Regions from separate parts of the Pseudomonas sp. G(2018) genome, predicted to be linked through region 1. Evidence: predicted binding sites of a transcription regulator. Region 1 holds the regulator's gene; each other region holds the start of a gene.

Region 1 (9,888 bases):
CGAAGGCCACGGCAATGCCGTTACCCAGTTGCGACGGATCACCGAGGTTGCCCATGACGTGAATCAGGCCCATCACCGCACCGATGATGCCGATGGTCGGCGCGTAGCCACCCATGCTTTCGAAGACTTTGGCGGCCTCGATATCGCGGCTTTCCTGGGTATAGAAATCCACTTCCAGAATGCTGCGGATGGCTTCCGGTTCGGCGCCGTCCACCAGCAGTTGCAAGCCTTTGCGCGAGTAGCTGTCGGGTTCGGTGTCGGCTACGCCTTCCAGACCGAGCAAGCCTTCCTTGCGCGCGGTCAGGCTCCAGTTGACGACACGATCGATGCCACCGGCCAGGTCGACGCGTGGCGGGAACAGAATCCATGCAAGGATCTGCATGGCCCGCTTGAAAGCGCTCATCGGTGATTGCAGCAATGCCGCGCCAATGGTTCCGCCCAGTACGATCAGTGCCGCCGGGCCGTTCGCCAGCGCACCGAGATGCCCGCCCTCAAGGTAGTTGCCGCCGATGATGGCGACGAACGCCATGATGATGCCGATAAGGCTCAGAACATCCATCAGATACAGGCCTCGACCAGGTGCTTGCCGATGTCGTCCAGGCTGTACACAGCGTCGGCGAGCTCGGCTTTGACGATGGCCATCGGCATACCGTAGATCACACAGCTGGCTTCATCCTGGGCCCAGATCGAGCTGCCGCCCTGCTTGAGCAAACGCGCGCCTTCGCGACCGTCGGCGCCCATGCCGGTCAATACCACCGCCAGAACTTTGTCACCGTAGGACTTGGCCGCCGAACCGAAAGTGATGTCCACGCACGGTTTGTAGTTCAAACGCTCATCGCCCGGCAGGATTTTCACCGCGCCACGGCCGTCGATCATCATTTGCTTGCCACCCGGTGCCAGCAGCGCCAGGCCCGGACGCAGGATGTCGCCATCCTCGGCTTCCTTGACGCTGATGCGGCAGAGCTTGTCCAGACGCTCCGCGAAAGCCTTGGTGAACGCTGCAGGCATGTGCTGGATCAACACGATCGGCGCCGGGAAGTTGGCCGGCAACTGGGTCAATACCCGCTGCAGGGCAACCGGCCCACCGGTGGAGGTACCGATGGCCAGCAGTTTGTAGGCTTTGCGTTTCGGCGCGGGCGACGACGGCGTGGCCGTATGGGCGCGTGCAGGGATCGGGGCCGGAGCCGGACGCGCAGGCGCGCTGCCGCCATAACTGCCAAGGCTGGAAGGTGCATGCGCTGGTGCAGGTGTGGCTACCGGTGCCGGAGTACTGTAGGCGCTGACACGACGGTTACTGCGCGAGATGCTCAGAATCTTCTCGCACAGCAGTTGCTTGACCTTCTCGGGGTTGCGCGAGATGTCTTCGAAATTCTTCGGCAGGAAGTCCACGGCACCCGCGTCCAGCGCATCGAGGGTTACCCGGGCGCCTTCGTGGGTCAACGAGGAAAACATCAAAACCGGAGTCGGGCAGCGCTGCATGATGTGCCGCACCGCCGTGATGCCGTCCATCATCGGCATCTCATAGTCCATGGTGATCACGTCCGGCTTGAGGGCCAGTGCCTGATCGATCGCCTCTTTTCCGTTGGTCGCCGTGCCGACGACCTGGATATTCGAATCCGCTGAAAGAATTTCCGAGACGCGGCGGCGGAAAAACCCCGAATCGTCCACCACCAGGACTTTGACTGCCATAAACACTCCGTTAGACGCCGCGGGACCTCAGACGCCCCGCTTCGCCAGAATCAAATACGCCGCGTGGCGTAACGCTTGAGCATGCTCGGAACATCGAGAATCAGCGCAATGCGACCGTCACCGGTAATGGTGGCGCCCGACATGCCCGGGGTTCCCTGGAGCATTTTGCCCAATGGCTTGATGACCACTTCTTCCTGGCCCACCAGTTGATCGACGACGAAGCCGATCCGCTGGGTGCCCACCGAAAGGATCACCACATGGCCTTCGCGCTGCTCTTCGTGAGCGGCGGAGCTGACCAGCCAGCGCTTGAGGTAGAACAACGGCAGCGCCTTGTCCCGCACGATCACCACTTCCTGGCCATCCACCACGTTGGTGGTCGACAGGTCGAGATGGAAGATCTCGTTGACGTTCACCAGCGGGAACGCGAACGCCTGGTTGCCGAGCATGACCATCAGCGTCGGCATGATCGCCAGGGTCAACGGCACCTTGATGACGATCTTCGAACCCTGGCCCTTGGCCGAGTAGATGTTGATCGAGCCGTTGAGCTGGGAAATCTTGGTTTTCACCACGTCCATGCCCACGCCACGACCCGACACGTCGGAAATCTCGGTCTTGGTCGAGAAGCCCGGGGCGAAAATCAGGTTGTAGCACTCGGTGTCGCTCAGGCGATCGGCCGCATCCTTGTCCATCACACCGCGTTTCACCGCGATGGAACGCAGGACGTTCGGGTCCATGCCTTTACCGTCATCGGAGATCGACAGCAGGATGTGGTCACCTTCCTGCTCCGCGGCCAGGATCACCTTGCCGCCACGGGCCTTGCCCGAAGCTTCGCGTTCTTCCGGCGACTCGATGCCGTGATCGACTGCGTTGCGCACCAAGTGGACCAGCGGGTCGGCCAGGGCCTCGACGAGGTTCTTGTCGAGGTCGGTTTCTTCGCCGACCAGCTCCAGGTTGATCTCTTTCTTGAGCTGGCGAGCCAGGTCGCGAACCAGGCGCGGGAAGCGCCCGAAGACTTTCTTGATCGGTTGCATCCGGGTCTTCATGACCGCGGTCTGCAGGTCGGCCGTGACCACGTCGAGGTTCGACACGGCCTTGGACATGGCTTCATCGGCGCTGTTGGCACCAAGACGGACCAGGCGGTTACGCACCAGCACCAATTCGCCGACCATGTTCATGATTTCGTCGAGACGCGCGGTGTCGACCCGCACGGTCGTCTCGGCTTCGCTGGCCGGTTTATCCGCTGGCGCCGATGCCGGGGCGCGGGCCGGAGCCGGAGCGGCAGCAGCCGCTGGAGTTTCGACTTTCGGTTCGGGCGCCTTGGCGGCCGGTTTCGGCGCAGCCTTGGCGACAGGTGCCGCCACCGGTGCACTGGTGCCTGAAGCAGCCCCGGAGGCGGTGCCGACTTCGGTGAACTTGCCTTTGCCGTGCAATTCGTCGAGCAGCGATTCGAATTCGTGATCGGTGATCAGGTCGCTACCGGCCGCAGCGGCGACAGGTGCTGCCGGAGTTGGCACCGAAGCGATGGCCGACTCCAGCGCATCCACCGCAAAGTTGCCCTTGCCGTGCAACTGGTCGAGCAGTGCTTCGAATTCGTCATCAGTAATATCGGAGCTGTCGCCGGCGGCTTTCGGCGCTTCCGGCGCGGCAGGCGCGGCAGGAGCCACCACCGCATCAACGGCAAACTGGCCTTTACCGTGCAACTGGTCGAGCAACGACTCGAACTCGGCATCGGTGATTTCGTCACTGGCAGCGCCGTCGCCGGCCGGAGCAGCCGCCGGCGCCTCGGCCTGTGCCTTCACGGCGTTCAGCGAGTCCAGCAGTTGTTCGAATTCATTGTCGGTAATATCGCCCGATTCGCTTTCAGCGACAGGCTCTTCAACCACGTCGGCAACGGGTGCCGGTGCGGCCTCATCAGCCGTTTGCGGCTCGGCCAGACGGGCCAGGGCCGCGAGCAATTCAGGCGTAGCGGCCGTGATCGGGCTGCGCTCGCGGACTTCGCTGAACATGCTGTTCACCGCGTCCAGTGCTTCGAGAACCACGTCCATCAATTCCGAGTCGACGCGACGTTCGCCCTTGCGCAGGATGTCGAACACGTTTTCGGCGATGTGACAGCACTCCACCAGCTCGTTGAGCTGGAGGAAGCCGGCGCCCCCTTTTACAGTGTGAAAACCGCGAAAAATTGCATTGAGCAAGTCCGCATCATCCGGCCGGCTTTCCAGCTCGACCAGTTGCTCGGACAGTTGCTCTAGAATCTCGCCGGCCTCAACCAGGAAATCCTGAAGGATCTCTTCATCGGCGCCGAAGCTCATTAATGGTGTGCTCCTAACAGGTCTAAAAACCCAAAAAACCTAAAATTCCAAAACTCTAGAAAACTAAAATTCTAAAATCCCAGGCTGGATAGCAAATCGTCCACATCGTCCTGACCGGACACAACGTCTTCTCTTTTATCGGCATGAATCTGCGGACCTTCACCCTGAGAGAGATGTTTTTGTGGATCTTTTTCGGCAAGCATCGCTTCACGGTCATGTTCGATGCCCGCAAAGCGGTCCACCTGACTGGCCATGAGTACGAGCTTGAGCAGGTTGCTTTCAACTTCGGTGACCAGCTGGGTCACGCGCTTGATCACTTGACCGGTGAGGTCCTGGTAATCCTGGGCAAGCAGGATGTCGTTGAGGTTGCTCGACACCGCGCGGCCGTTTTCGGCGCTGCGCGCCAGGAAACCGTCGACCCGCCGGGCCAGTTCGCGGAACTCTTCAGCCCCGACTTCGCGACGCATGAACCGTCCCCAGTCCGTACTCAAGGCCTGGGCTTCATCGCTCAGGCGGTTGACCACCGGCGTGGCGCTTTCCACCAGGTCCATGGTGCGGTTGGCCGCGGCCTCGGTCAGCTTGACCACATAGGACAGGCGCTCGGTCGCATCGGTGATCTGTGACACTTCCTCGGCTTGCGGCATGTGCGGGTCAATCTGGAAATTGACGATCGCGCTATGCAGCTCGCGGGTGAGCTTGCCCACTTCCTGATACAGGCCGCGGTCACGGGTCTGGTTGAGCTCATGGATCAATTGCACAGCATCGCCGAACCTGCCCTTCTCAAGGCTCGCGACCAGTTCGACGGCGTGTTTTTTCAGGGTCGATTCAAAATCACCCTGCGAAGATTCGTTATGCCCCATAGCTCCCCCGTGGCGCAGTTCAACCGATGCGTTCGAAAATCTTCTCGATTTTTTCTTTCAACGCCTGGGCCGTGAAGGGTTTGACCACATAGCCGTTTACACCGGCCTGGGCCGCTTCGATGATCTGTTCGCGCTTGGCTTCAGCGGTCACCATCAGCACCGGCAGGTGCTTGAGCTTTTCATCGGCACGCACGTGGCGCAGCAGATCGATACCGGTCATGCCAGGCATGTTCCAGTCCGTTACCAGAAAGTCGATGCTCCCGCTGTTGAGTACCGGAATGGCGGTAATGCCATCGTCGGCCTCGACCGTGTTGGTGAACCCAAGATCACGCAACAGGTTTTTTATGATCCGCCGCATCGTTGAGAAGTCATCAACGATGAGGATTTTCATGTTCTTGTCCAATTCGACCTCCAAGCAGACTAAAACGCGCCCAGCACCTGGACGCGCCATTTCAATCAATCTGGCAAAACACTCGAGGACTGTCTGGAGTACAGCGGATCGAGACCGGCGCGGTTCATCACCCCACCAGCCACGTCGCAGTGCCCCCACACTGCCTTCAGCGCGCTCGCCACTCTCCCAAACGCCCCCGCAAACGGGCCGCGCACTGGCTGTGTAACTGGCTGACTCGAGATTCGCTGACCCCCAGGACCTCACCGATTTCCTTGAGATTCAACTCTTCGTCGTAGTACAGCGCCAACACCAGTCGCTCACGCTCCGGCAAATTGGCAATCGCGTCCGCCAGCGCCGCCTGGAAGCGTTCATCTTCCAGATCGCGTGACGGTTCGAGATGAGCACTCGCGCCATCCTCGTGCAGCCCTTCGTGTTCGCCGTCCTGCAACAGATCGTCGAAGCTGAACAAGCGGCTGCCCAGGGTGTCGTTCAAAATCCCGTAATAATCGTCGAGACTCAATTGGAGTTCGGCCGCAACTTCGTGATCTTTAGCGTCACGGCCGGTTTTAGCTTCAATCGAGCGAATGGCGTCGCTGACCATGCGGGTATTGCGGTGGACCGAACGTGGCGCCCAGTCCCCCTTGCGTACTTCATCGAGCATGGCGCCGCGGATGCGGATGCCCGCGTACGTCTCGAAACTCGCGCCTTTGCTGGCGTCGTATTTGGTCGACACTTCAAGCAGGCCGATCATCCCGGCCTGGATCAGGTCTTCGACCTGGACGCTGGCCGGCAGACGCGCCAGCAGGTGGTAGGCAATGCGTTTGACCAGTGGCGCGTAACGCTCGATCAGCTCGTACTGCGCGTCACGCGCCGACTTCTTGTAGAGGTTGTAACCGCTGGCTGTCATAGCACAGGTCCTGCCGTTTGTTGCACGAGACGCTCGACGAAAAACTCCAGGTGCCCGCGCGGGTTGGCGGGCAACGGCCAGGTATCGACCTTTTGTGCAATCGCCTTGAACGCCAGCGAGCACTTGGACCGCGGGAAGGCTTCGTAAACGGCACGCTGCTTCTGCACGGCCTTGCGCACGCTTTCGTCATACGGCACAGCACCAACGTATTGCAGGGCGACGTCGAGGAAGCGGTCGGTAACCTTGGTCAACTTGGCGAACAGGTTGCGGCCTTCCTGCGGGCTCTGCGCCATGTTGGCCAGGACGCGGAAACGATTCATGCCGTAATCGCGGTTAAGCAATTTGATCAATGCGTAGGCGTCGGTGATCGAGGTCGGCTCGTCGCAGACCACCAGCAACACTTCCTGCGCGGCGCGCACGAAACTGACTACTGAGTCACCGATACCCGCAGCGGTGTCGATCACCAGCACGTCGAGGTTGTCGCCGATGTCGCTGAACGCCTGGATCAGGCCGGCGTGTTGCGCCGGGCTCAAATGCACCATGCTCTGGGTGCCGGACGCGGCCGGAACGATGCGGACGCCACCAGGCCCCTGCAACAGAACGTCGCGCAGCTCGCAGCGACCTTCAATCACGTCGGCCAGGGTACGTTTGGGTGTCAGGCCCAGCAGAACGTCGACGTTCGCCAGCCCCAGATCGGCGTCCAGCAGCATGACGCGCCGGCCAAGCTCAGCCAAAGCCAGGGACAAGTTCACTGACACGTTAGTTTTCCCGACGCCACCTTTGCCGCCGGTCACCGCGATCACCTGTACGGGATGCATGCTGCCCATATTATTTCTTTACCTTGTCTTGCATAGACGGAGGCCACATTACTGGCTGCGCGTTCGCAACTGGAACAATGCATGGCAGACCATCGATGTAGGTACAAAAACGATTCATTGCCACCTCAGCCTACCTGCTTGGTCGGGCTGTGGTAGATATCAGCGAACATGTCAGCCATGGCTTCTTCGCTGGGCTCTTCCTGCATTTGCACGCTCACGGCGCGACTGACCAGTTGATGACGACGCGGCAGATGCAAATCATCCGGAATCCGCGGACCATCGGTCAGGTACGCCACCGGCAACTCATGGCTGATGGCAAGGCTCAACACCTCGCCCAGACTCGCCGTTTCATCCAGTTTAGTCAGGATGCAGCCAGCGAGCCCGCAGCGCTTGTAACTGTGATAAGCGGCGGTTAGAACCTGCTTTTGGCTGGTGGTTGCCAGGACCAGGTAATTTTTTGACTTGATGCCACGCCCGGCCAGGCTTTCAAGCTGCATGCGCAGCGCCGGATCGCTGGCTTGCAGGCCGGCGGTATCGATCAGCACGACGCGTTTGCGCAGCAGTGGATCCAGCGCCTGCACCAGCGATTGGCCCGGATCGACGTGGGTTACCGACACGTTGAGAATCCGGCCCAGGGTCTTGAGTTGCTCCTGGGCACCAATACGATAGCTGTCCATACTCACAAGCGCGATGTTTTGCGCGCCGTACTTGAGTACGTAACGGGCAGCCAGCTTGGCCAGGGTAGTGGTCTTGCCCATGCCGGCAGGACCGACCATGGCAATCACACCACCCTCTTCCAGCGGTTCGACTTCCGGTGTGGCAATCATCCGCGCCAAGTGGGCCAGCAACATGCGCCAGGCCTGGCGGGGCTCTTCGATATCAGTGATCTGCGCCAGCAAATCCCGCGACAACGGGCCGGACAGGCCGATGCGTTGCAAGCGGCGCCAGAGGTTGGCCTGGTCCGGACGGCTGCCTTGCAGCTGATTCCACGCCAAAGAGCCGAGTTGTACTTCGAGCAATTCACGCAGGCCGTTGAGTTCGAAACGCATCGAGTCGAACACCCGCTGATCGACCGCAGGCGCAGCAGTAGGTGCCGGCGCAGGGCGACGGGGCTCGGCATAGGTTGGTTCGATCAGCGGCTCGGCGGCCGTGAGCGGCAGGCCGGCGAACAACTGGCGATTGGTGGCGTTATCGCTCTCGCCCTCGCTGCGCAGGCTCAATTCGGCCTGGGCGGTGACGATCCGCGATTGCGTCTTGCGCAGCTCGTCTTCGAGTTCCATGTTCGGAACACGCGGCGCCAGCGCCGACAGCTTGTAATCCAGGGCAGCCGTCAGCTCGACACCACCAGCGATCCGGCGGTTGCCAATGATGGCGGCATCGGCGCCCAGCTCATCACGAACCAGTTTCATGGCCTGACGCATATCGGCGGCGAAAAAACGCTTAACTTGCATAACCCACTACCTCAGCCGTTGGGCCCTACTGTCGCAACGATGGTCACTTGCTTGTTGTCAGGGATTTCCTGGTAAGCCAAAACGTGCAAACCCGGGACTGCCAGACGGCCAAACCGCGAGAGCATCGCGCGAACCGGACCGGCTACCAGCAGAATCACCGGTTGACCTTGCATCTCCTGGCGCTGCGCCGCATCGATCAACGAGCGTTGCAACTTCTCAGCCATGCTTGGCTCCAGCAGAACGCCCTCTTCCGAGCCTTGTCCTGCCTTCTGCAGACTATTGAGCAATATTTGTTCCAACCTTGGCTCCAGCGTGATAACTGGCAGCTCGGAGTCAGTGCCTACAATGCTTTGGACGATGGCGCGGGAAACGCCGACACGCACCGCGGCCACCAATGCGGCAGTATCTTGACTCTTGGAAGCGTTGTTGGCGATGGCTTCGGCAATGCTGCGAATATCGCGCACCGGCACCTGCTCGGCCAGCAGAGCCTGCAGGACCTTGAGCAATTGCGACAGCGACAGCACGCCCGGCACCAGTTCTTCGGCCAGTTTCGGCGAGTTTTTCGCCAGCAATTGCATAAGTTGCTGCACTTCCTCGTGACCGATCAGCTCGCTGGAGTGCTTGTACAGAATCTGGTTCAAGTGGGTTGCCACTACGGTACTGGCATCGACCACGGTGTAGCCCAGCGATTGCGCTTGGGCACGCTGGCTGATTTCGATCCACACCGCCTCCAGCCCGAAAGCCGGATCTTTGGCGGTGATGCCGTTGAGCGAGCCGTAGACCTGCCCGGGGTTGATCGCCAGTTCGCGGTCCGGGTAGATCTCCGCTTCTGCCAGGATCACCCCCATCAGGGTCAGGCGGTAGGCACTCGGCGCCAGGTCGAGGTTGTCGCGGATGTGCACGGTCGGCATCAGGAAACCCAGGTCCTGGGACAGCTTCTTGCGCACGCCCTTGATCCGCGCCAGCAATTGACCACCCTGATTGCGGTCCACCAGCGGAATCAGGCGATAGCCCACTTCCAGGCCGATCATGTCGATCGGCGTCACGTCATCCCAGCCCAGCTCCTTGGTTTCCTGGGCGCGGGCCGGCGACGGCAGCAGTTCCTGTTGACGCTTGACCTCTTGCAGAGCCTGGACCTTAACGATGTTCTGCTTGCGCCAGAACAGGTACGCGCCACCCGCCGCCAGGGCGGCCATGCTCAGGAAGGAAAAATGCGGCATACCGGGCACCAGGCCCATCACTGCCATCAAACCCGCCGACACGGCCAGGGCCTTGGGCGAGGCGAACATCTGGCGATTGATCTGCTTGCCCATGTCTTCCGAACCGGAAGCACGGGTCACCATGATCGCCGCCGCGGTGGACAACAGCAGTGATGGCAATTGCGCCACCAAACCGTCACCGATGGTCAACAGTGCGTAAACCTTGCCAGCATCGGCGAAAGTCATATTGTGCTGGAAGATACC
Region 2 (9,888 bases), on a different contig from region 1:
TCAGAAAGCGTTCCTGCAAAAGCAGAAAATCGACACTGTAGCCTGGCTGACCAGCTGCAAAACCGCCACTCAATAACAACGCGTCAACACCGTTACGTAGGAGTTTCATCATGTCGCGCAGCCTTTGGACTCGCTTCAAGCTACAGATCGCATTCGTAGTCGCCAGCAGCCTGCTAATGACCGGTTGCGCCAACACCGGCAGCTCCATGCTCGGCGAAGGCGAAGGCGACGGTGCCGACCCGCGCCTGACCCAGGGCAATGACGCAGAGTTCTTCAGCAAGTCCGGTTACCAGGCCTGCGCCGTCGGCGCCGGTGTCGGCATCCTCGCTTGCGCGCTGTCCAACAGCAGCAACAAAACCGTGTGCGTCATCGCCGCCGGTATTACCGCGTGTGGCGTGGCCATGGGCGCGAACTATTACCTGGATCAACGTCGCGCCGAATACGCCGACACCTCCACCCGCTTGGCGAAGATGAACAGCGACGTCGAACAAGACACGCAGAACGTGATCGCCCGGACGGCGACCGCTCAGCAAGTAATCAATGATGACCATGCGCAAATTGCCCAGATCAAAAAGGACATCGCCAACAAGAAAGTCGACAAGAGCAGGGCCCAGGCGCAAATCGCCGGGATCGATTCGGACATCGCGCGCCTGCGCAAAGACCTTGCCAACATGCGTACCAAAGTCACCGAGTACCGCAAAGTGGCAGACGCCGAGCGTTCACAAGGCTCCAGCGCCGAGATCAGGCAAGTGGAGATGAACATTCAGAGAATGAACCAGAAAGTCGTCAGCCTGCAGAAGGAAGTCGACGCTCTGTACAGCCAACGCTCCGCAATCACCCTGGGCTAAGCACATGACGCTACGACAACTGATGGTCATCACTGCCGTCCTGGCCCTGAGCGGTTGCGCGACCCAGCCTGGCGAATGCGATGCAACCAATCGCGACAGCAGCCTGCTGACCAAGATGAACTGCGACTATTCCGGTGGTTACAGCGATCAGGTCAAGCAGAAGGAACTGGCCTTGAGCGAGTCCCGACAGCAAAACGCAATGTTCCGTCAGGTGTACGAGAACATTCAGGCCCAGCAGCTCAGCACCAAGGCCGATCTGGCCAGCCAGCAGAAATCCCAGGCGGCGCTGAATCAGTCGCTGACGCAACTGCTGAACTCGCTCAAGGCCCGGCGTGGCAATGAAGCCCAGGTGCAGAAGCAGATTGCCGACCTCGAGAAGCAGCTCAAGGCTACGCAAGCGGCGCCAACGACCAAATCAACGCCAGCGGCACTGGCGGCCAAGCAGCAAGAGCTGAAAACGTTGCAGAAGAAGGTCAATCAGCTGCAATTCAGCCTCGGCTACGAAGAGTAATTTTTCACCCCCGCAGGGCATCCCGACGGATGCCTGCACTTTTTCAGGAATCGTCGTCATGCAGCGGGTCATCAGGGATGCGCAAGCCACATCGGAGGGGATGAGTGCGCTGCAAGCCAAAGTCGCCCTCATCCAGAAACACTTTCCGCCGACCGTCGCCAGTCTGTTTGCCATCCCGCGGATGGGCAGCGGCGACGTGCTGGAATGGTGGACCGAACTGGGCGGCCAACCCACGCCTTATGCCGATCTCAACGAGGACGCGCAACGACGTTTGCTGGAAACCTATGAGGTACGTCAGACGTCCCTCGGACAGCTGGCGGATGAACTGCAAAAACGCGGTCAACCGAAGGAAGCGGATGACCTGCGCAGCCTGCTCGGCACGCCTGAGCTGGACAAACTCTACAGCCTCAACGGTGAGCCTTTGGTGGTGCGCTGGAACCAGCGTCCGCCCAAACCGATCGTGCCGCCGGTGATTCCGGTGGCGCCGGTCGTACCGCCGTCGCGGCGGGGCTGGTGGCTCGCGGCGGCCTTACTCGCGCTGCTGTTGCTGCTTCTGGCGCTCTGGCTCTGGTGGTTCCTGCACCGTGAGCCGGTTGTCGTGGTTCCGCCTGTAGCGCCGGTGGTTACGCCAGTTGAGAAACCGGTTGAGAAGCCGGTTGAGCCTGTTCCCGCACCTGTCGTGGAACCGGAACCGAAACCTGTTCCGGCACCAGAACCCACGCCAGAACCGGTACCGGTACCGGAACCCAAGCCGGTCCCGCCACCCAAACCGGCACCCGCACCCGTACCGGAGCCCAAGCCGACCCCGCCACCCAAACCGGTTCCACCACCAAAACCGGAAGTGGCGGCCCCGCCACCAGCCCCGACGCTGGACAACTTCGCCTGCCGCAAAACAGCGCCGAAGTCAGAGGTCCCGCAGTTCGTGGTGGTGCTCGACACTTCGGGCTCGATGGATTTGAACATCAAGTCAGTGAAAGCCGACGAGGACTGGTTCTTCGGTCCTGACATCAACAAGCTCCTGGACCCGAACCGCACCATGCGGCTCACCGCCAAACCCAGCCGCATGGACGTCGCCAAGGATTCGCTGGCCGGCATGATCAACGGGCTGGACCCGAAGATCGACACACGCCTGATCACCTTCGCCGGCTGCGAAAGAACACCGGACCGGGGTGTGTTCAAGTTCGGCGACCGTCCGCGGCTGATCAACGGGATTCGAGGTCTGGTTCCCGACGACGGCACACCGCTGGCCGACAGCCTGGCCCATGCGGCGAGTACCGTCGACGGGCGCAATAACGATGCGGTTATCGTGATGTTTGTCGACGGAGAAGACGGTTGCGGGCAGGACGTTTGCGCGGTATCCCGTCGAATCGCCAGGGAACAACCGCGCCTGCGGGTCAACGTGGTGAAAATCGGTGCTGGCGGCCCGTCACGCTGCATCGCTGAGAACACCGGTGGCCGGGTTTACAACAGCACCAATGCGGCTGAGTTGGGTAACCTGTTGAAACAGGCAAGCAAGGAAGTCTCCAGCAATGCCAAGTGCGATTAACTGGGGAAAGATGCTGAATTGAGGTGACCTCATTCGCGAGCAGGCTCGCACAGAATTTGTGTCGTCTACGCGATTGTTCGACGACGCAGGTACCCTATGGGAGCGAGCTTGCCCGCGATAACTATTTCAAAGGCACCTCAACGAAACCGGTCAACCTCGGACCGCAAATCCGCCGCCAGCTTCTCCAGTTCCCTGGCGGTGACGGCCAGGTTGGACACCACTTCCCGCTGCTCGCTGTTAGCCAGGGCGATGCTCTGCAGGTTGCTGCTGAGCAAGGTCGCGGTGCTGCTCTGTTCCTGAGTGGCGGTGGTGATGGCGGCGAACTGCTGCCCGGCCGAGCGGCTTTGCTCGTCGATCCGCGCCAGTGCCGCGGCGACGTTGGCGTTGCGTGACAAGCCTTCCTGCATCAGCACGTTGCCCTGTTCCATGGTGCTGATGGCGTTGCCGGTCTCTTGCTGGATGCTCTGGATCATCCCGGAAATTTCATCGGTGGCTTCACGGGTGCGAGAGGCAAGGTTGCGCACTTCATCGGCCACCACGGCAAAACCACGACCCTGCTCGCCGGCACGGGCCGCTTCGATCGCGGCATTGAGCGCCAGCAGGTTGGTCTGATCGGCGATCGACGTAATCACACCGACGATGCCACCGATTTCCTGGGAGCGCTGACCCAGGGTATTGATCACCGTTGCGGTGCTGTTCAATGCACCGGCGATTTGCTCCAGCGACGAGGACGCTTCGTCCATCGACGTGCGACCAATCTGCGTTTGCTGGGCGTTTTCCTGGGCCAGACGCTGGGTGCTGCCCATGTTGTCGGCAATGTTCAACGAGGTCGCGCTGAATTCTTCCACGGCCCCGGCCATGCTGGTGATTTCGCCCGACTGCTGTTCCATCCCTTCGTAGGCGCCACCGGACAAGCCGGACAAGGCCTGAGCGCGGCGGTTGACCTCCATCGAAGCATTGCGGATGTGCTCGACCATGGTCGACAACGCCTGGCTCATCTGGTTGAAGGCGCGGGCCAGTTGACCGATTTCGTCGTTGCTCGACACGCTCAGACGGACGCTCAGATCACCGGCGCCCAAGGCTTCGGCCTGGCGCACCAGATCCCCCAGCGGGGCAAGTTTGCTGCGCAACAGCCAGACTGCCGAACCCACTGCCAGCAACATCGCCAGCAAACTGCCAATGGCCAGCTGGATACCGACACTCCAGGTCACGGCGCTGATTTCGTTTTTCGGCATGCTCGCCACCACCGACCACGGCCCACCTTCGAACGGTACGGCCACGCTATAAAACTCTTCGGACTTGTCGCTCCAGAAATCGCCCTTGCCCGGTGTTTTCGCCAGATCGACAATTGCCGGCACCGCTTGGTCCAGAGCCTGCACACCTGCGATCGGCACAAGCCATTTGTTTTGCTCATCTAAAAGCGCCAGGGAACCGGTCTGGCCGATGCGGAAGCGTTTGAGGTTTTCGAACTGCGCCTTCTGCGCGTCGGTGTAATCGAATCCTACATACAACACGGCAATGACCTTACCGCTGCTGTCGCGCACAGGGGTGTACTGCGACATGTAGAGGCGTTCAAACAGCAAGGATCGACCCACGTAGCTCTGCCCCGCCATCAAACGGGCGTATGCCGGATTCGCGTGATCCAGAACAGTGCCAATGGCACGGTTGCCGTCTTGTTTGCTGACATTTGTACTGACGCGAATGAAGTCTTCGCCGCTGCGCACGAACACCGTCGCCACGCCCGCGGTCATCTGCTTGAACTCGTCCACTTCCTTGAAGTTGTTGTTAAGCACTTCACTGCCCAGGTGCAAGCCCGGTGTCTGGATGCCCGCCACGGCCACCGGTTCATCCGGGTGCACGCTCAGCCCTCCACTGAAACGCTTCTCGAACAGCCCGGCAAGGCGCTGGGTGCTTTCACGCAGCGTACCGTGAAAGGTACTCAACTGATCGGCCAGCAACCGGGCCTCACTGGCCAGGTGTTCTTCGCGGGTAGCGAGGTTGGCGGTGTCCAGCGAACGCAGGGCGAACAAGGTACTGCCGGTGATGACGATCGCCAGAATCACGGCGAGCGCAAGACCAAGCTGTGAGGCTATCCGGGCACGAGGTTGAGACATGACAGCTCCTGGCCAAGTGCCTGGATCATCGTGATCACGGCGCACACTCAGCAAAATGTCTAATAATTAGGAAGTAGCGTCGAACCTGCACGAAGGTCCCACGAGCAGATTTTCGGCGGCGAACGGGAATACTTGAGCGAATAGCGGGGATATGGCTCAAGGCCGCTACACTGGGCGCTCTATCGTTTCAGCTCAGATGCTCGACATCCGGCAACTCCATGGCCCGGACTTCACTTTGCAAAAAGTCGCTGAGCCGACGCATGCGCTCACCGCCCGGACGGGTTTTCGGCCAGACCAGGTAGTATTTCTCACCGCTGGCAACAGCCGTCGGCCACGGCAGGCTCAAGCGCCCCTGTGCCACATCCTCCGCCACCATCAGCAAATCGCCCATGGACACGCCGTAGCCTCGGGCTGCCGCGATCATGCCCAGCTCCAGCGTGTCGAACACCTGCCCGCCCTTGAGTGACACCTGATCGGCCAGGCCCATGCGCTCCAGCCAATTGCGCCAGTCGCGGCGGTCCGGCGTCGGGTGCAGCAGCTCGGTGTTGGCCAGGCGCGCGGCATCCCATAGCTGATCACTCGGCAGGTTGGGCGCGCCCACCGGGATCAATTCTTCGGGGAATAGGTAACTCGCCTCCCAGTCCGGCGGGAAATGTCCGTTGCTCAGCAACACTGCGCAATCGAATGGCTCATCGTTGAAGTCCACCGAATCGACATCCATCCAGGCGCTGGTCAATTGCACCTCGTTGCCCGGCTGCAGGTGGCGGAAACGACTCAGGCGCGCCAGCAACCAACGCATGGTCAGGGTAGACGGGGCTTTCATGCGCAGGATGTCGTCTTCGGCGCGCAAGGTATTACAAGCCCGCTCCAGAGCAGTGAAGCCCTCGCGGATCCCCGGCAACAACAAGCGGGCCGATTCGGTCAGCTGCAGGTGGCGACCACTTCGGTGAAACAAGCGGCAGGCAAAATGCTCTTCGAGCGTACGAATATGCCGGCTGACCGCACTTTGCGTGATCGACAGCTCTTCGGCGGCACGGGTGAACGAACTGTGTCGCGCCGCCGCTTCGAATGCGCGCAGGGCATACAAGGGAGGCAGACGTCGTGACATGGGGAAAGCTCTTGAACCGGGATTCGACCACCCTAGCAGAAACTTTCCTGCATGAGTTTTAATCATGCCACCCATCCTTTTTATCCCTTTGTGCAAACCCCGCGGAGCGCCGAGAATCGACCCTTTCCTGTCGACTTTTCCTACAGAGCGTGATGACCATGCAACATCCAGCACGTATTGAACTCTGGGCCATCCTGCGGCTGGCGGGGCCGTTGATCGCCTCGCAGTTGGCGCACATGCTGATGGTCCTCACCGACACCTTGATGATGGCGCGCCTGAGTCCCGAAGCGCTGGCCGGTGGTTCGCTGGGTGCGGCCAGCTATTCGTTCGTGTCGATTTTCTGCATTGGCGTGATTGCCGCGGTCGGCACCCTGGTGGCGATTCGTCAGGGCGCGGGCGATATTTTCGGCGCAGCCCGGCTGACCCAGGCCGGAGTGTGGCTGGCGTGGTTGATGGCGCTGGGCGCAGGGTTGCTGCTGTGGAACCTCAAGCCGGTCCTGCTGCTGTTCGGCCAGACCGAGAGTAACGTTCAGGCCGCCGGGCAGTTTCTGGTGTTTTTACCCTTCGCCTTGCCTGGCTACCTGACTTTCATGGCCTTGCGTGGTTTCACCAGCGCCATCGGCCGCGCTACGCCGGTGATGGTCATCAGCCTGGGCGGAACAGTGGCCAACTTCCTGCTCAACTACGCACTGATCACCGGCATGTTCGGCCTGCCGAAACTGGGTTTGATGGGCATCGGCCTGGTCACCGCGATCGTGGCCAACCTCATGGCCCTGGCGCTGGCGTGGCACATCCGTCGGCATCCGGCTTACGACGCTTACCCGCTGCGTCAGGGATTGCTACGGCTCAACCATCAGTACCTGAAGGAGCTGTGGCGCCTGGGCCTGCCGATTGGCGGCACCTACGCCGTGGAAGTCGGGTTGTTTGCGTTCGCGGCGCTGTGCATGGGCACCATGGGCAGCACGCAATTGGCGGCGCACCAGATTGCCCTGCAAATCGTCTCGGTAGCGTTCATGGTGCCGGCGGGGATTTCCTATGCGATCACCATGCGCATCGGCCAGCACTACGGCGCCGGGCAACTGTTGGATGCGCGATTGGCCGGACGGGTCGGCATCGCCTTCGGCGCAGCGGCGATGCTGTGCTTTGCGATGGTTTTCTGGCTGCTGCCGAATCAGTTGATCGGCCTGTTTCTCGACCACAACGACCCGGCATTCCGCGAGGTCATCAACCTGGCCGTAAGCCTGCTGGCAGTGGCGGCGTGGTTCGAGCTGTTCGACGGCACGCAAACCATCGCCATGGGCTGCATTCGTGGCCTCAAGGATGCCAAGACCACATTCCTGGTCGGCCTGGGTTGCTATTGGTTGATTGGCGCGCCCGCCGCGTGGTGGATGGCGTTCCACTTGAACTGGGGGCCGACGGGCGTCTGGTGGGGCCTGGCGCTGGGACTGGCGTGCGCGGCGGTGGGTTTGACGCTGGCGTTTGAGTGGAAGATGAAGCGGATGATCAAGCGCGAGCCGGCGGCGCGGCATTTCGATGCAGTCCAGGCCGAATGAACCACCTGTGGAAGCTGGCTTGCCAGCTCCCACAAGGAATCCGGGGGGGTTAAACCATCCCTTCCAGCGGCGTCTGTTGGCTGCCATCGAAAGTCAGATACTCCACCAGCTCAGCCAGCGCCAACGGCTTGCTGATCAGATACCCCTGCACCTGATCGCAATCAAACCCACGCAACAGGTCCAGTTGCTGCGGCGTTTCCACGCCTTCGGCGACGACTTCCAGGTTGAGGTTGTGCGCCAGGTTGATCATCGCATGGACCAGTTTGCGGTTCTCTTCCCGTTGCTCCATGCCGCCGACAAAGCTCTTGTCGATCTTCAACAAGGTGATCGGCAGGCTGTTGAGGTGCACGAACGATGAGAACCCGGTGCCGAAATCGTCGAGGGAGAAGCGCACGCCCAGGCGCCCGAGGGCGTCCATGGTCTGCTTGACCAGATCGCTGCGGCGCATGACCGCGGTTTCAGTCAGTTCGAATTCCAGCCATTGCGCCTCGACCCCACGCTCGGCAATCAGCCGGCTCAGGGTCGAGAGCAATTGGCTGTCCTGGAACTGGCGGAACGATAGGTTGATTGCCATGTGCAGCGGCGGCAAACCGCGTTCGCGCAAGGCCTGCATGTCGCGCAAGGCCCGGGAAATCACCCAGTAACCGAGCGGCACGATCAAACCGCTTTGCTCGGCCAGTGGCACGAACTCGCTCGGTGGCAGCAAACCACGCTCGGCATGGCGCCAGCGAACCAGGGCTTCGAGGCCGACGATTTGCCCGTCCTCGAGATTCAGCCGTGGCTGGTAATGCAGTTCCAGCTCATCACGGCGCAACGCGCGGCGCAGCTCGGTTTCCAGGTCGGCGATGCTGCGGGCATTGCGGTTGATGCGTTCGTTGAAAATGTGAAAGGTGCAGCCCTGCGTACTCTTGGCTTGTTGCATGGCGATGTGCGCGTGCCACATCAACGGGTCGGCACCGGCCTGGGCGCGGGCGTGGGCAATACCGAGACTGGAGCCGATCAAGAGGCTTTCACCATCGACCCAATAAGGTTCGGCCAAGGCTTCGGTGATGCGTTCGGCCATCCATTCGGCGCGCTGCGGGGCGCGGCGGGTATCGATCAGCAAGGCGAATTCATCGCTGCCCAGCCGTGCCAGCTGATCGCCGGCCTCCAGCTGGCTTTTGAGCCGCGCCACGACTTGCAGAATCAGGCGATCGCCGGCCTGGTGGCCGAGGGCATCGTTGGCGTGACGGAAGTTGTCGAGATCGAGGTGCCCCAGCGCCAGGCCACGGCCCTCGTTTTCTGCCAGGCGCGCCGTCAGCAGCGTCTGGAAGCCCTGGCGGTTGGCGATGCCAGTCAGTGGGTCTTGCTCGGCCAGGCGCTGCAGCGTGGTTTCCAGCACGCCGCGCTCACGCACATGACGCAGGCAACGGCGCAGCATGCCGGTATCGAGATGATCGCGTACCAACCAGTCGCTTACACCGTCGGGCGGGGTCAGCGGCTCGTGTTCGAGCAGCAGCACCGTCGGCAGACAGCAACGGCCCGGCGCCGGCTGAAGAGCCGGGATCGTCAACAACACCGCACTGCGGTTGTCATCGAACAGACTGCTGACCGACTCCCAACTCGGCGCGCTGATGAGCACGGCCGAGCTCCCCATCGGAGCCAGACACTCGCGCAACAACGCTGCCCACGCTGGCTCTTCGGCCAGTAGCAGCAAACGCAAGGGTTCGACAGGCGTAGACAAGCTAGCTCCCTAGACTCTGCAAAGATGTAGGCGACGGGCATTATGCCGCGCCGATAACCAATGACCAATGACATCAGTTATCAAACGTGGCCTTTGTAACCGGAATTACGAACATTAGACGCAAATCCGTTGCGCATCCTGCGTGAAAGTAACAAAAGCGGCAATTAGAGATCGCGTTGTACGTCACAAGTCGGAGAGAGCAGCACAAATTGCTGAGCCTGTTAAAATGCCGGCCCATTTCGTGACTGACCCCTGAATTTACCTATGTCCCGACTCAATCCCCGGCAGCAAGAAGCCGTGAGCTACGTCGGCGGCCCTCTTTTGGTGCTCGCCGGTGCAGGCTCCGGCAAGACCAGCGTGATCACGCGCAAAATTGCCCATCTGATCCAGAACTGCGGTATCCGCGCCCAGTACATCGTCGCCATGACCTTTACCAACAAGGCCGCGCGCGAGATGAAGGAACGGGTCGGCACCCTGCTGCGCGC
Region 3 (9,888 bases), on a different contig from region 1:
CCGACCAGACCGGCCAGCACATCCCCCAACCCGGCGGTGGCCATCGCCGGATGGCCCTGATGACACACCGCCAACCGCCCGTCGGGACTGGCGATCAGGCTGCCAGCGCCCTTGAGCACCACGACAGCTGTATATTTTTTGCTCAAAGCACGCACCGCCGCAGGGCGATCAGCCTGAACCTCGGCAGTACTCATGCCCAGCAACCGCGCCGCTTCGCCCGGATGCGGCGTGATCACACAATCCTTGGGCAAGTTCACACGCTCCTGTGCCAGCATGTTCAGCGCATCGGCGTCCCAGACTTGCGGCAGTGGTGCATTGGCGGCGGCGGACAACAGACTGTGCCCCCAGGCAGCCTGGCCCAATCCGGGACCTACGACCAACACGGAAACCTTTTGCAGCATTTCCATCAACTGATTGGCCGACGAAGTACCCAACACCATCGCCTCGGGGATTCGGGCCAACGCGGCGGGCACATGCTCGCTGCGGGTCGCCACCGACACCATGCCCGCACCGCTGCGCAGCGCACTTTGCGCACCGAGCAGGATCGCGCCACCCAGTCCGCGATCGCCACCGATCAGCAGCACATGGCCGAATTTGCCTTTGTGGGAAGTGGGGGCACGGGTGGCCAGTTGCGGCAGATTGCCAGCCGTCAGCCGGCGGGCACTGGTCGGAGCACTTTCAAGCAGCTGCGGATCGGCGTGCAGGTCGTTGAAGACCAACTCGCCCACCACGTCAGCCGCGTCACCGGTGAACAAACCCAGTTTCAAACCGATGAACGTCACCGTCAGATCGGCTCGTACTGCACCGCCGAGGATTCGTCCCGTATCGGCGCAGAGTCCGGAAGGGATATCCACCGCCACCACTGGCAGCCCACTGGTGTTAATCGCAGCGATGACGCTGGCGTAAGGCTCACGCACGTCACCGGTCAGGCCAGTGCCCAGCAAGGCATCCAGCACGAGGCCGCGCAATTCGGAATTTGCCGTCCAGGCTTCGATAAAGACGTTTTCGGACACCGCTTCGGCATGGGCCGCCGCCGCATCACCGCGCAACTGCTGCGGATCGCCCGCCGCAAGCACCCGAACCACCCAACCGGCGCGCTTGGCCAGCACAGCCACCAGATAACCGTCACCGGCGTTATTGCCGTGACCGGCGACCACCGTCAATTCGCTCGCCGTCGGCCACTGGCGGACCAACGCTCGCCAGGTCGTCCGCGCCGCGCGACGCATCAATTCGAAACCCGGGGTACCGGCAGCGATCAGGCTCGCATCGAGCCCTCGGACCTGCGCGGCGCTGTACAGCGCGTCGGGTAAATCATCTTTAGTGTGCGGCATGCGTCTTCGGGCTCCGATGTCTGGCAGAATTATACGCACCTCAGCTCCGGTTTCTCTCGCCTCATGCCCGCTATTACCACAGACCTGCCCGCCCTCGCCCAATCCATCAAGGACTGGGGCCGCGAGCTGGGCTTCCAGCAAGTCGGCATCAGCGGCCTCGACCTGGGGGAGCATGAGCAGCACCTGCAGCGCTGGCTCGACGCCGGCTACCACGGTGAAATGGACTACATGGGCGCCCATGGCAGCAAACGCTCGCACCCGAATGAACTGGTACCGGGCACCTTGCGTGTGGTTTCGCTGCGCATGGACTACCTGTCGGGCGACACCAAAATGGCGCAGTTGCTGGCCCAACCGGAAAAAGCCTACGTCTCGCGTTATGCCTTGGGCCGCGATTACCACAAATTGATCCGTAAACGCGTGCAACAACTGGCGGAAAAAATTCAGGCCGTGATTGGTCCGTTCGGCTACCGCGCGTTCGTCGACAGCGCCCCGGTGCTGGAAAAAGCCATCGCGGAACAGGCCGGCCTGGGATGGATCGGCAAAAACACCCTGGTCTTGAATCGTAAAGCAGGGAGTTACTTCTTTCTCGCCGAACTGTTCGTCGATTTGCCGCTGCCGGTGGACCCGCCCCACGCCACCGAACATTGCGGTCGCTGCAGCGCCTGCCTCGACATCTGCCCGACCAACGCCTTCGTCGGCCCCTATGTGCTGGACGCCCGACGCTGCATTTCCTACCTGACCATCGAACTCAAGGGTGCGATCCCCGAGGACTTGCGACCGCTGATCGGCAACCGGGTGTTTGGCTGCGATGACTGCCAGATCGTCTGCCCGTGGAACCGCTTCGCCCGTCCGTCTGGCGAAAGCGATTTCAAGCCACGGCACAATCTGGATAACGCTGATCTGGCCGAATTGTTCATGTGGGATGAGACCAGGTTTCTAAGCAGCACTGAAGGCTCGCCACTGAGGAGGGCAGGTTACGAAAGCTGGTTGCGCAATCTGGCGGTCGGGCTGGGCAACGCGCCATCAACGATTCCGGTTCTGGAAGCTTTAAAAGCGCGGCGCGATTATCCATCCGAGATGGTGCGTGAACATGTCGAATGGGCGTTGCAGCAACATGCTGACCGTCAGGCCTCGTCGTTGTAGATGAACTTCGGCATTTCCCAATGAAAACGGATCGCCAGCAAGCGCAGCAGAAAACCGCCAAATAGCGTGATCAGTATCGCTTGCTCACCCGGCACGTTCAGCCAGAGACACAGCATGTAGCACCATGCCGCGGCGAACGAGACGCTGGCATAGAGTTCGCGACGGAAGATCAGTGGAATGTCGTTGCAGAAGATGTCGCGCAGGATGCCGCCGAAAACCCCGGTAATAACGCCACTGACCGACGCGACCAACATGCCATGCCCCATTTCCAGGGCGGTCATGCAGCCGATCAGAGTGAACGCCACCAGACCGACGGCGTCGAGCACCAGAAACAACGAGCGCAGATGACGCATCCAGCGGGCGGTGAACACCGTGAACATCGCCGCGATGGTCGTCAATATCAGGTATTCCGGGTGTTTGACCCAGGTCAGCGGGTAGTGGCCGAGCAGCACGTCGCGCACCGAACCGCCGCCCAATGCCGTGACGCACGCGATCAGCACCACACCAAACCAATCCATGCCGCGACGGCCCGCGGACAAGGCGCCGGTCATGGCTTCGGCGGTGATGGCGATCAGGTAAAGCATCAGCAACATGGTGGCGGTCCTTGCAGAAAGGCGCGCAGTCTACTCACTTCACCTAAGCACCAAAAGAGCGCCCCCAAGAACTTCATCCTCTCACACGGTCGCTCCGTGACTGGACGAACGCCATCGCGGGCAAGCCCGCTCTCACAGGGTTATCGCTGCCCTTGTGGGAGCGGGCTTGCCCGCGAAGAGGCCGGCACAGACACCACCCAATCAGAACTTGATGAAATGCTTGCGGTAGTGCTGCAACTCGGCGATGGATTCGCGGATGTCATCCAGGGCGAGGTGGGTGCTGCCCTTCTTGAAGCTGTCCCGCACGTCCGGCGCCCAGCGTCCGGCCAGCTCCTTGAGCGTCGAAACGTCGAGGTTGCGGTAGTGGAAATAGCTTTCCAGGGATTTCATATGGGTATAAAGGAAGCGACGATCCTGGCAGATGCTGTTGCCGCAGATCGGCGACTTGCCCTTCGGCACCCACTTCTCCAGGAAGGCGATGGTTTCCGCTTCAGCTTCAGCCATGGTGATACGGCTTTCGCGCACGCGCTGGGTCAGGCCCGAATTGCCGTGGGTGCGGGTGTTCCACTCGTCCATCCCGGCGAGGATTTCGTCGCTGTGATGAATGGCGATCACCGGACCTTCGGCCAAGGTGTTCAGGTCGCTGTCGGTGACAATGGTGGCCATCTCGATGATGACGTCGGTATCCGGGTTCAGACCGGTCATTTCCAGGTCGATCCAGATCAGGTTCTGCGGGTTTTGCATGTGTCGGCTCCTAGGCAATGCTGCGCAGTTTAGCCTAGGCCGGTGGCCGGGCGTGCTAAACTCGCGGCCGTTTTACCTAATCGCTGCATTCTTGATACGGAACACCCATGGCCAAACGCCAACTCAATCGTCGTCAAAACTGGCGCATCGAAAAGATTCAGGGCGAACGCGCTGCCCGCGCCGCCAAACGCGAGTCCTCGGCTGTCGAGGCACTCGAAGGTGGCGACCTGGGTCCGGAACAGCACGGCCTGGTGATCGCGCACTTCGGTGTGCAGGTCGAAGTCGAGGCTCGTGATGGCGAGTTGGCCGGCCAGGTATTCCGTTGCCACCTGCGCGCCAACCTGCCGGCGCTGGTGACCGGCGACCAGGTGGTCTGGCGTGCCGGCAACCAGGGCATCGGCGTGATCGTCGCGCAACTGCCGCGCAACACCGAACTGTGCCGCCCGGACAGCCGTGGTCAACTCAAGCCGGTTGCAGCCAACGTCGACATGATCGTCATCGTTTTCGCGCCATTGCCTGAGCCACACGCCAACCTGATCGACCGCTACCTCGTCGCTGCCGAACACGCGGGAATCAAGCCGCTGCTGCTGCTGAACAAGTTCGACCTGATCGACGAGCATAACGCCCCGGCGCTGAATGCCTTGCTGGCGGTTTATCGCACCCTGGGTTATCCGGTACTCGAAGTGTCGGCCCATCACGGCAACGGCATGGAGCAACTTCAGAAGCAACTGGACGGGCGCATCAGTGTGTTCGTCGGCCAGTCCGGCGTCGGCAAGTCATCGCTGGTAAACAGCCTGCTACCGGAAGTCGAAACCCGTGTCGGGCCATTGTCCGAGCTGTCCGGCCAGGGGACTCACACCACCACTACCGCGCGGCTGTTCCACTTCCCCGGCGGCGGTGAGCTGATCGACTCCCCGGGTATTCGCGAATTCGGCCTGGGCCACGTCAGCCGTGCCGACGTCGAAGCCGGCTTCATCGAGTTCAACGACCTGCTCGGCACCTGCCGCTTCCGCGACTGCAAGCACGACCGTGAACCGGGTTGCGCCCTGCTCAAGGCCCTGGAAGATGGCCGCGTGCAGCAACAACGGATGAACAGCTACCGCTCGATCATCGCGAGTTTGCCGGAAAACGGCTACTGAGCCGACTCCCGCCGACATGAAAAAGCCGCGAGATGTTCGCGGCTTTTTTTCGCTTGGGATTTTGTTCTGACTCGCGAAGAAGTCGGGTCAGCTACCCCGACTTTCTAAATCAAGGCTTGGGCGTTTCAGCCGGTTTGGGGGCCGGGTCGTCAAACAGATTCAGCCGTTCGCGAAGTTCGTGAGCCGGCAACGGCTCCTTGTCCGCCGGCAACGCGTTCGGGTCGGTTGGCACTTCACCCGGACCGCCTTGCCCTTGCGCTGGCTCGGGAGTCGGTTCCGCGCCTTGCGAACCTTCAATGGCACGCTGGGCTTTCTTGGTCAGCACCACGATGTCGATACGGCGGTTGACCGGGTTGAACGGATGCTCGCGGTCAAACAAGGCCGACGAGGCATAACCGACCACTCGCGCCACTTGCTGATCCGGATAGCTGCCTGCGACCAGCGCACGGCGAGCGGCGTTGGCTCGGTTGGCCGATAGCTCCCAGTTACCGAAATCACCCTGGCCGCTGTACGGCTTGGCGTCGGTGTGGCCGCTGATGCTGATCTTGTTCGGCACCGCCTTGATGGTGTCGGCCATGGCCAGCAGGATGTCTTCGAAATACGGCTTCAGGCGGGCACTGCCGGAGTCGAACATCGGTCGGTTCTCGGCATCCACGATCTGGATGCGCAGCCCGTCCGTGGTGATCTCGAACATGATCTGGTCTTTGAACTTCTGCAGCTGCGGATTCTCTTCGACCTTGTTCTGCAATTCTTGCAGCAACAGTTCGAGACGCTCCTTCTCCACCATCTCGGCCATGCCTTCGACCTGTTCGGCGTCGACAGTCACCTTGTCCGGCTGCGGTTGGGACTTCACCTCGGGGTTGAGGGTATTTTCCGGCGCCAACTCTGGCGTGCCGCCCAAATCGATGATGTAGGGCGTACCGCTTTCAGTGAAGCCGATCGGGTCTTTGAAGTAACCGGCGATGGCAAGCTTCTGTTCCGGTGAAGCTGTGGACAACAGCCACAACACCAGGAAGAACGCCATCATCGCCGTGGCGAAGTCGGCGAAGGCGATTTTCCAGGAGCCGCCGTGATGCCCGCCGGCGTAGCGTTTGACGCGCTTGATGATAATCGGCTGGTTATTTTCCATGGCTTATCTGCCGCGAACCGCTTGTTCCAGCTCGGCGAAGCTAGGGCGGTGCGCCGGGTACAGAACCTTGCGCCCGAACTCTACCGCCAGCGATGGCGGCATGCCGGAAGCCGAAGCGACCAGCGAGGCCTTGATGGCTTCGTAGACGTTCAGTTCTTCCTTGGCATCGTGACCCAGGGCATGCGCCAGGGGACCGAAGAAACCGTAGGCCGCGAGAATACCGAAGAAGGTACCGACCAGCGCTGCACCAACGTGCACGCCAATCATTTTCTGGTCACTTTCACCCAGCGAAGCCATGGTCACTACGATACCCAGTACCGCCGCGACGATACCGAAACCCGGCATGGCGTCGGCAATGCCGTTCACTGCGTGGGACGGGTGGTCCAGATCTTCCTTGAGGCTGGCAAGCTCCATGTCGAACAGGTTTTCGAGTTCGTGGGGAGCCATGTTGCCGGAGGACATAATACGCAGGTAATCGCAGACAAACGCTGTCATGCGTTCATCCTTGAGCACCGTAGGGTACTTGGCGAAGATCGGGCTCGCGGCGGGATCTTCGATATCGCCTTCGATCGCCATCATGCCTTCGCGGCGACTCTTGTTGAGGATCTCGTAGATCAACCCCAGCACTTCCAGATAGAACCCGTGGCTGAAGCGCGAACTGAACATTCCCAAGGCTTTCTTGAGAACGTGCATCGCCATGTGACCCGGGTTGGCCTGCAGGAATGCACCGAGGGCCGCACCACCGATAATCATCACTTCGAAAGGCTGGATCAGGGCGGCGATTTTGCCGTGGGAGAGCACGTATCCGCCGAGCACGCTCGCGAATACGACGATGATGCCGATTATTTTAGCCATAGGTAGGAGAGCACTTACTGAGTCGGGTTCAAGGTCATATTCGGAAGTTAAAAAATCTCTTCTTCTACTTATCGGCAAAACTGCGCCAGACTATAGCCAGTTCAGGCGAAAAGCCAATTTGACCCACTCCGGGCCCAGGTAATGTTGACGATGATCGCCTCCAGACATGGCTAACGAAACGAACGTCCCGCCTGCAAAACCGACCACCCTCGAAGGCTGGGTCAAGCTTCTCGATGGCGTGCGCCTGCCGGTTCCGCAAGACAGTCACGACCTTGTCTGTCGGGCGATCCGCGACAGTCGCAGCTCGCTGCGCGACATCGCCGAATTGATGCAGGGCAGCCCGGCCCTGGCCTTGAGTGTCATTCGTCATGCCAATCGCCACACCCATGGCAGCATGACCGAGCCTGCGGAAAACCTTGAAGTCGCGATCAATCGCCTTGGCCTCAAGCGCACCGAAGAACTGCTCGAGCGCTTGCCCGCAAAGCCCATGGCCGAGATTCCGAAAGCCCTGCGTCAGTTGCAGATGATCAGTCAGCACGCCACACAACAGGCCAACGGTTTTTTTGCCAGCCGTCTGGCGCGACTATGGCAGGACATCCATTGGGGCAGCTTGCTGTTTCTGTCGCCACTGTGGCCATTGGCGCTGACGCATCCGCAATTACTCGAAGAATGGGAGCTGCGGGTCATCCACAAACGCGAGTCGGCGCGCAAAGTCGAGAAGCAACTGTTTGGCACGCGCCTGCTGGAAATCGGCCTGGCCCTCGCAGATATCTGGCGCCTGCCGATCTGGGTACAGCAAGGCTATCGACTACTGCTCACCGAGCAGCGGGAACTGGTGAAAGTCCTGCGCATTGCCCGCGACAACGAGCATCCGTTGCACCAGCAGAACCGTCTCGACGACGACCCGACCCTGCGCCGCTGGCTCAATCAACCGGCCAACACGGTGCTGCTGGCCAACGGCCTGGCGCTCTCGGCACAACAGGCCTGGGACAGTCCGCACAGTGAGCGCTGGCAGTACCTGACCAGCCTTTACCTGCAAATGCCGATGGGCGAAGTCCAACAGCAATTGCATCAGCAGGCGGCCAATAGTGCACGCCACCACGCCATGCCCGACCTCTGGCACCCCGCCGTTGCGCTGATCTGGCCGTTGGGCACGAAACGTGTCCACGCCGGGCTGCTGCCAGCGCCAGCACCCACCGCCGAAGATCTGGTGAAGTGGCGCAAACAATGTGCCGAGCTGCTGGTCGAGCCGAGTCGCTTTACCAACGCCATGCACTTGACCACTTCCGCCCGTGACGCTTTGGTCGCAAGCGGCATGCGCCGGGTGATGATCCTGATGGCCGACCGCACCCATGCCAATCTTCGGGTTCACCAGACTGCCGGGTTGCCGAAGGAAGTTGCCGGTATGAATTTCGCGGTCAGCCAGAGTACCGTGCTGCAGCGCTTGCTCGCGCAGCAGGCCCAGGTGCGCCTGTCACCGGACAACAACGCGCAATTTTCCGCCCTGCTGCCCAATAGCCTGCGTTCGCAATTCAGCGGCGAACACCTGCTGCTGCGATCACTGGTCAACAATGGCCGGGTGATCATGATCGTCGTGGCGGACCAGGGCGGCGGACCGTTTTCGGAGATCACCGTGCAAGCCTTCGGCAAAACCGCACAGTGCATCGAAAAAGCGCTGCACAGCTTTAGTCAGCGCGGCAAATGACGCTGCGTTACAATCCTCCCTTTTGTGCCCTGGAGACCTCACATGTCTGACTTCTCTGGCTTGCCGCTGGTGATCGAACCGAGCGACTTGCTCCCTCGCCTCGACGCCCGCGAACTGATTCTGGTGGACCTGACCAGCAGTGCCCGCTACGCCGAAGGGCATATCCCCGGCGCACGGTTCGTCGACCCGAAACGCACGCAACTCGGTCAGGCGCCCGCACCGGGACTGATGCCGCCGCAAGCGGCACTCGAAGCCTTGTTCGGTGAGCTGGGACACAACCCCGACGCGGTCTACGTGGTTTATGACGATGAAGGCGGTGGTTGGGCCGGGCGTTTTATCTGGCTTCTGGATGTCATCGGCCACAGCAAGTACCACTATATTGACGGCGGCCTGACCGCCTGGCTGGCAGAAGGCATGCCCATGTCGATCCAGATCCCGGCTGCCGTTGGTGGACCGGTTGCGTTGACCCTGCACGACGAGCCGACCGCCACCCGTGAGTACCTGCAAAGCCGCCTGGGGGCTGCCGACCTGGCGATCTGGGACGCGCGCGGACCGCTGGAGTTCTCCGGCGAGAAAGTCCTGGCAGCCAAGGGCGGACACATCCCCGGCGCCGTGAACTTCGAATGGACCGCCGGCATGGATCGGTCACGCAACCTGCGCATCCGCACCGATATGCCGCAAATCCTCGAACAACTCGGGATCAGCAAAGACAAAGAAGTGATCACCCACTGCCAGACTCACCATCGCTCTGGCTTCACCTATCTGGTGGCCAAGTCCCTCGGTTATCCGCGGGTCAAAGGCTACGCCGGCTCCTGGGGCGAATGGGGCAACCATCCCGACACCCCTGTAGAGAATTAAGGTTTTTAAGGACAGTTAATGAACAAGCGTCTGTTTATCGTCAGCCAGTACCTGCTACCCCACAACCTGCTCTCGCGACTGGCCGGCTGCATCGCCGAATGCCGCGTGCGCTGGTTCAAGAATGCCTTCACCGCCTGGTTCGCCCAGCGTTACCAGGTGAACATGTCCGAGGCCCTGGTCGAAGACCTGACCGCCTACGAGCATTTCAACGCCTTCTTTACCCGCGCGTTGAAAGACGGCGCCCGCCCACTGGACAAAACGCCGGGGGCGATCCTCAGCCCGGCCGACGGCGCGGTCAGCCAGCTCGGCCCGATCGAACACGGTCGCGTGTTCCAGGCCAAGGGCCACAGCTTCAGCGTGCTGGAGCTGCTGGGTGGCGACGCAGCCAACG

Evidence for each region. The regulator FliA, encoded in region 1, starts transcription of late flagellar genes. The targets are predictions, from matches to a motif close to CTAAAGTTTNNNNNNNNNNNGCCGNTAA.
Region 2: a site for FliA is predicted at 5,129-5,156, ahead of FFS64_RS22240 (methyl-accepting chemotaxis protein). Genes of this name have one in related genera too.
Region 3: a site for FliA is predicted at 7,003-7,030, ahead of motA (flagellar motor stator protein MotA). Genes of this name have one in related genera too.

What each region holds. Positions count from the first base shown of each region.
Region 1 is NZ_SCOO01000008.1:120,169-130,056, reverse strand. Features, by position in the region: gene FFS64_RS10940 (flagellar motor protein) at 1-559, opposite strand, end outside; gene FFS64_RS10935 (chemotaxis response regulator protein-glutamate methylesterase) at 559-1,689, opposite strand; gene FFS64_RS10930 (chemotaxis protein CheA) at 1,740-3,998, opposite strand; gene FFS64_RS10925 (protein phosphatase CheZ) at 4,070-4,858, opposite strand; gene FFS64_RS10920 (chemotaxis response regulator CheY) at 4,878-5,249, opposite strand; gene fliA (RNA polymerase sigma factor FliA) at 5,416-6,156, opposite strand; gene fleN (flagellar synthesis regulator FleN) at 6,153-6,983, opposite strand; gene flhF (flagellar biosynthesis protein FlhF) at 7,100-8,425, opposite strand; gene flhA (flagellar biosynthesis protein FlhA) at 8,437-9,888, opposite strand, start outside.
Region 2 is NZ_SCOO01000027.1:23,336-33,223, reverse strand. Features, by position in the region: gene FFS64_RS22260 (SUMF1/EgtB/PvdO family nonheme iron enzyme) at 1-76, shown strand, start outside; gene FFS64_RS22255 (hypothetical protein) at 111-848, shown strand; gene FFS64_RS22250 (hypothetical protein) at 853-1,359, shown strand; gene FFS64_RS22245 (VWA domain-containing protein) at 1,418-2,905, shown strand; gene FFS64_RS22240 (methyl-accepting chemotaxis protein) at 3,043-5,019, opposite strand; gene FFS64_RS22230 (LysR substrate-binding domain-containing protein) at 5,207-6,127, opposite strand; gene FFS64_RS22225 (NorM family multidrug efflux MATE transporter) at 6,286-7,680, shown strand; gene FFS64_RS22220 (bifunctional diguanylate cyclase/phosphodiesterase) at 7,730-9,403, opposite strand; gene rep (DNA helicase Rep) at 9,668-9,888, shown strand, end outside.
Region 3 is NZ_SCOO01000002.1:272,079-281,966, reverse strand. Features, by position in the region: gene FFS64_RS03315 (NAD(P)H-hydrate dehydratase) at 1-1,331, opposite strand, end outside; gene queG (tRNA epoxyqueuosine(34) reductase QueG) at 1,395-2,474, shown strand; gene FFS64_RS03305 (trimeric intracellular cation channel family protein) at 2,456-3,067, opposite strand; gene orn (oligoribonuclease) at 3,269-3,811, opposite strand; gene rsgA (small ribosomal subunit biogenesis GTPase RsgA) at 3,919-4,950, shown strand; gene motB (flagellar motor protein MotB) at 5,060-6,079, opposite strand; gene motA (flagellar motor stator protein MotA) at 6,083-6,934, opposite strand; gene FFS64_RS03280 (HDOD domain-containing protein) at 7,101-8,639, shown strand; gene FFS64_RS03275 (rhodanese-like domain-containing protein) at 8,682-9,497, shown strand; gene asd (archaetidylserine decarboxylase) at 9,516-9,888, shown strand, end outside.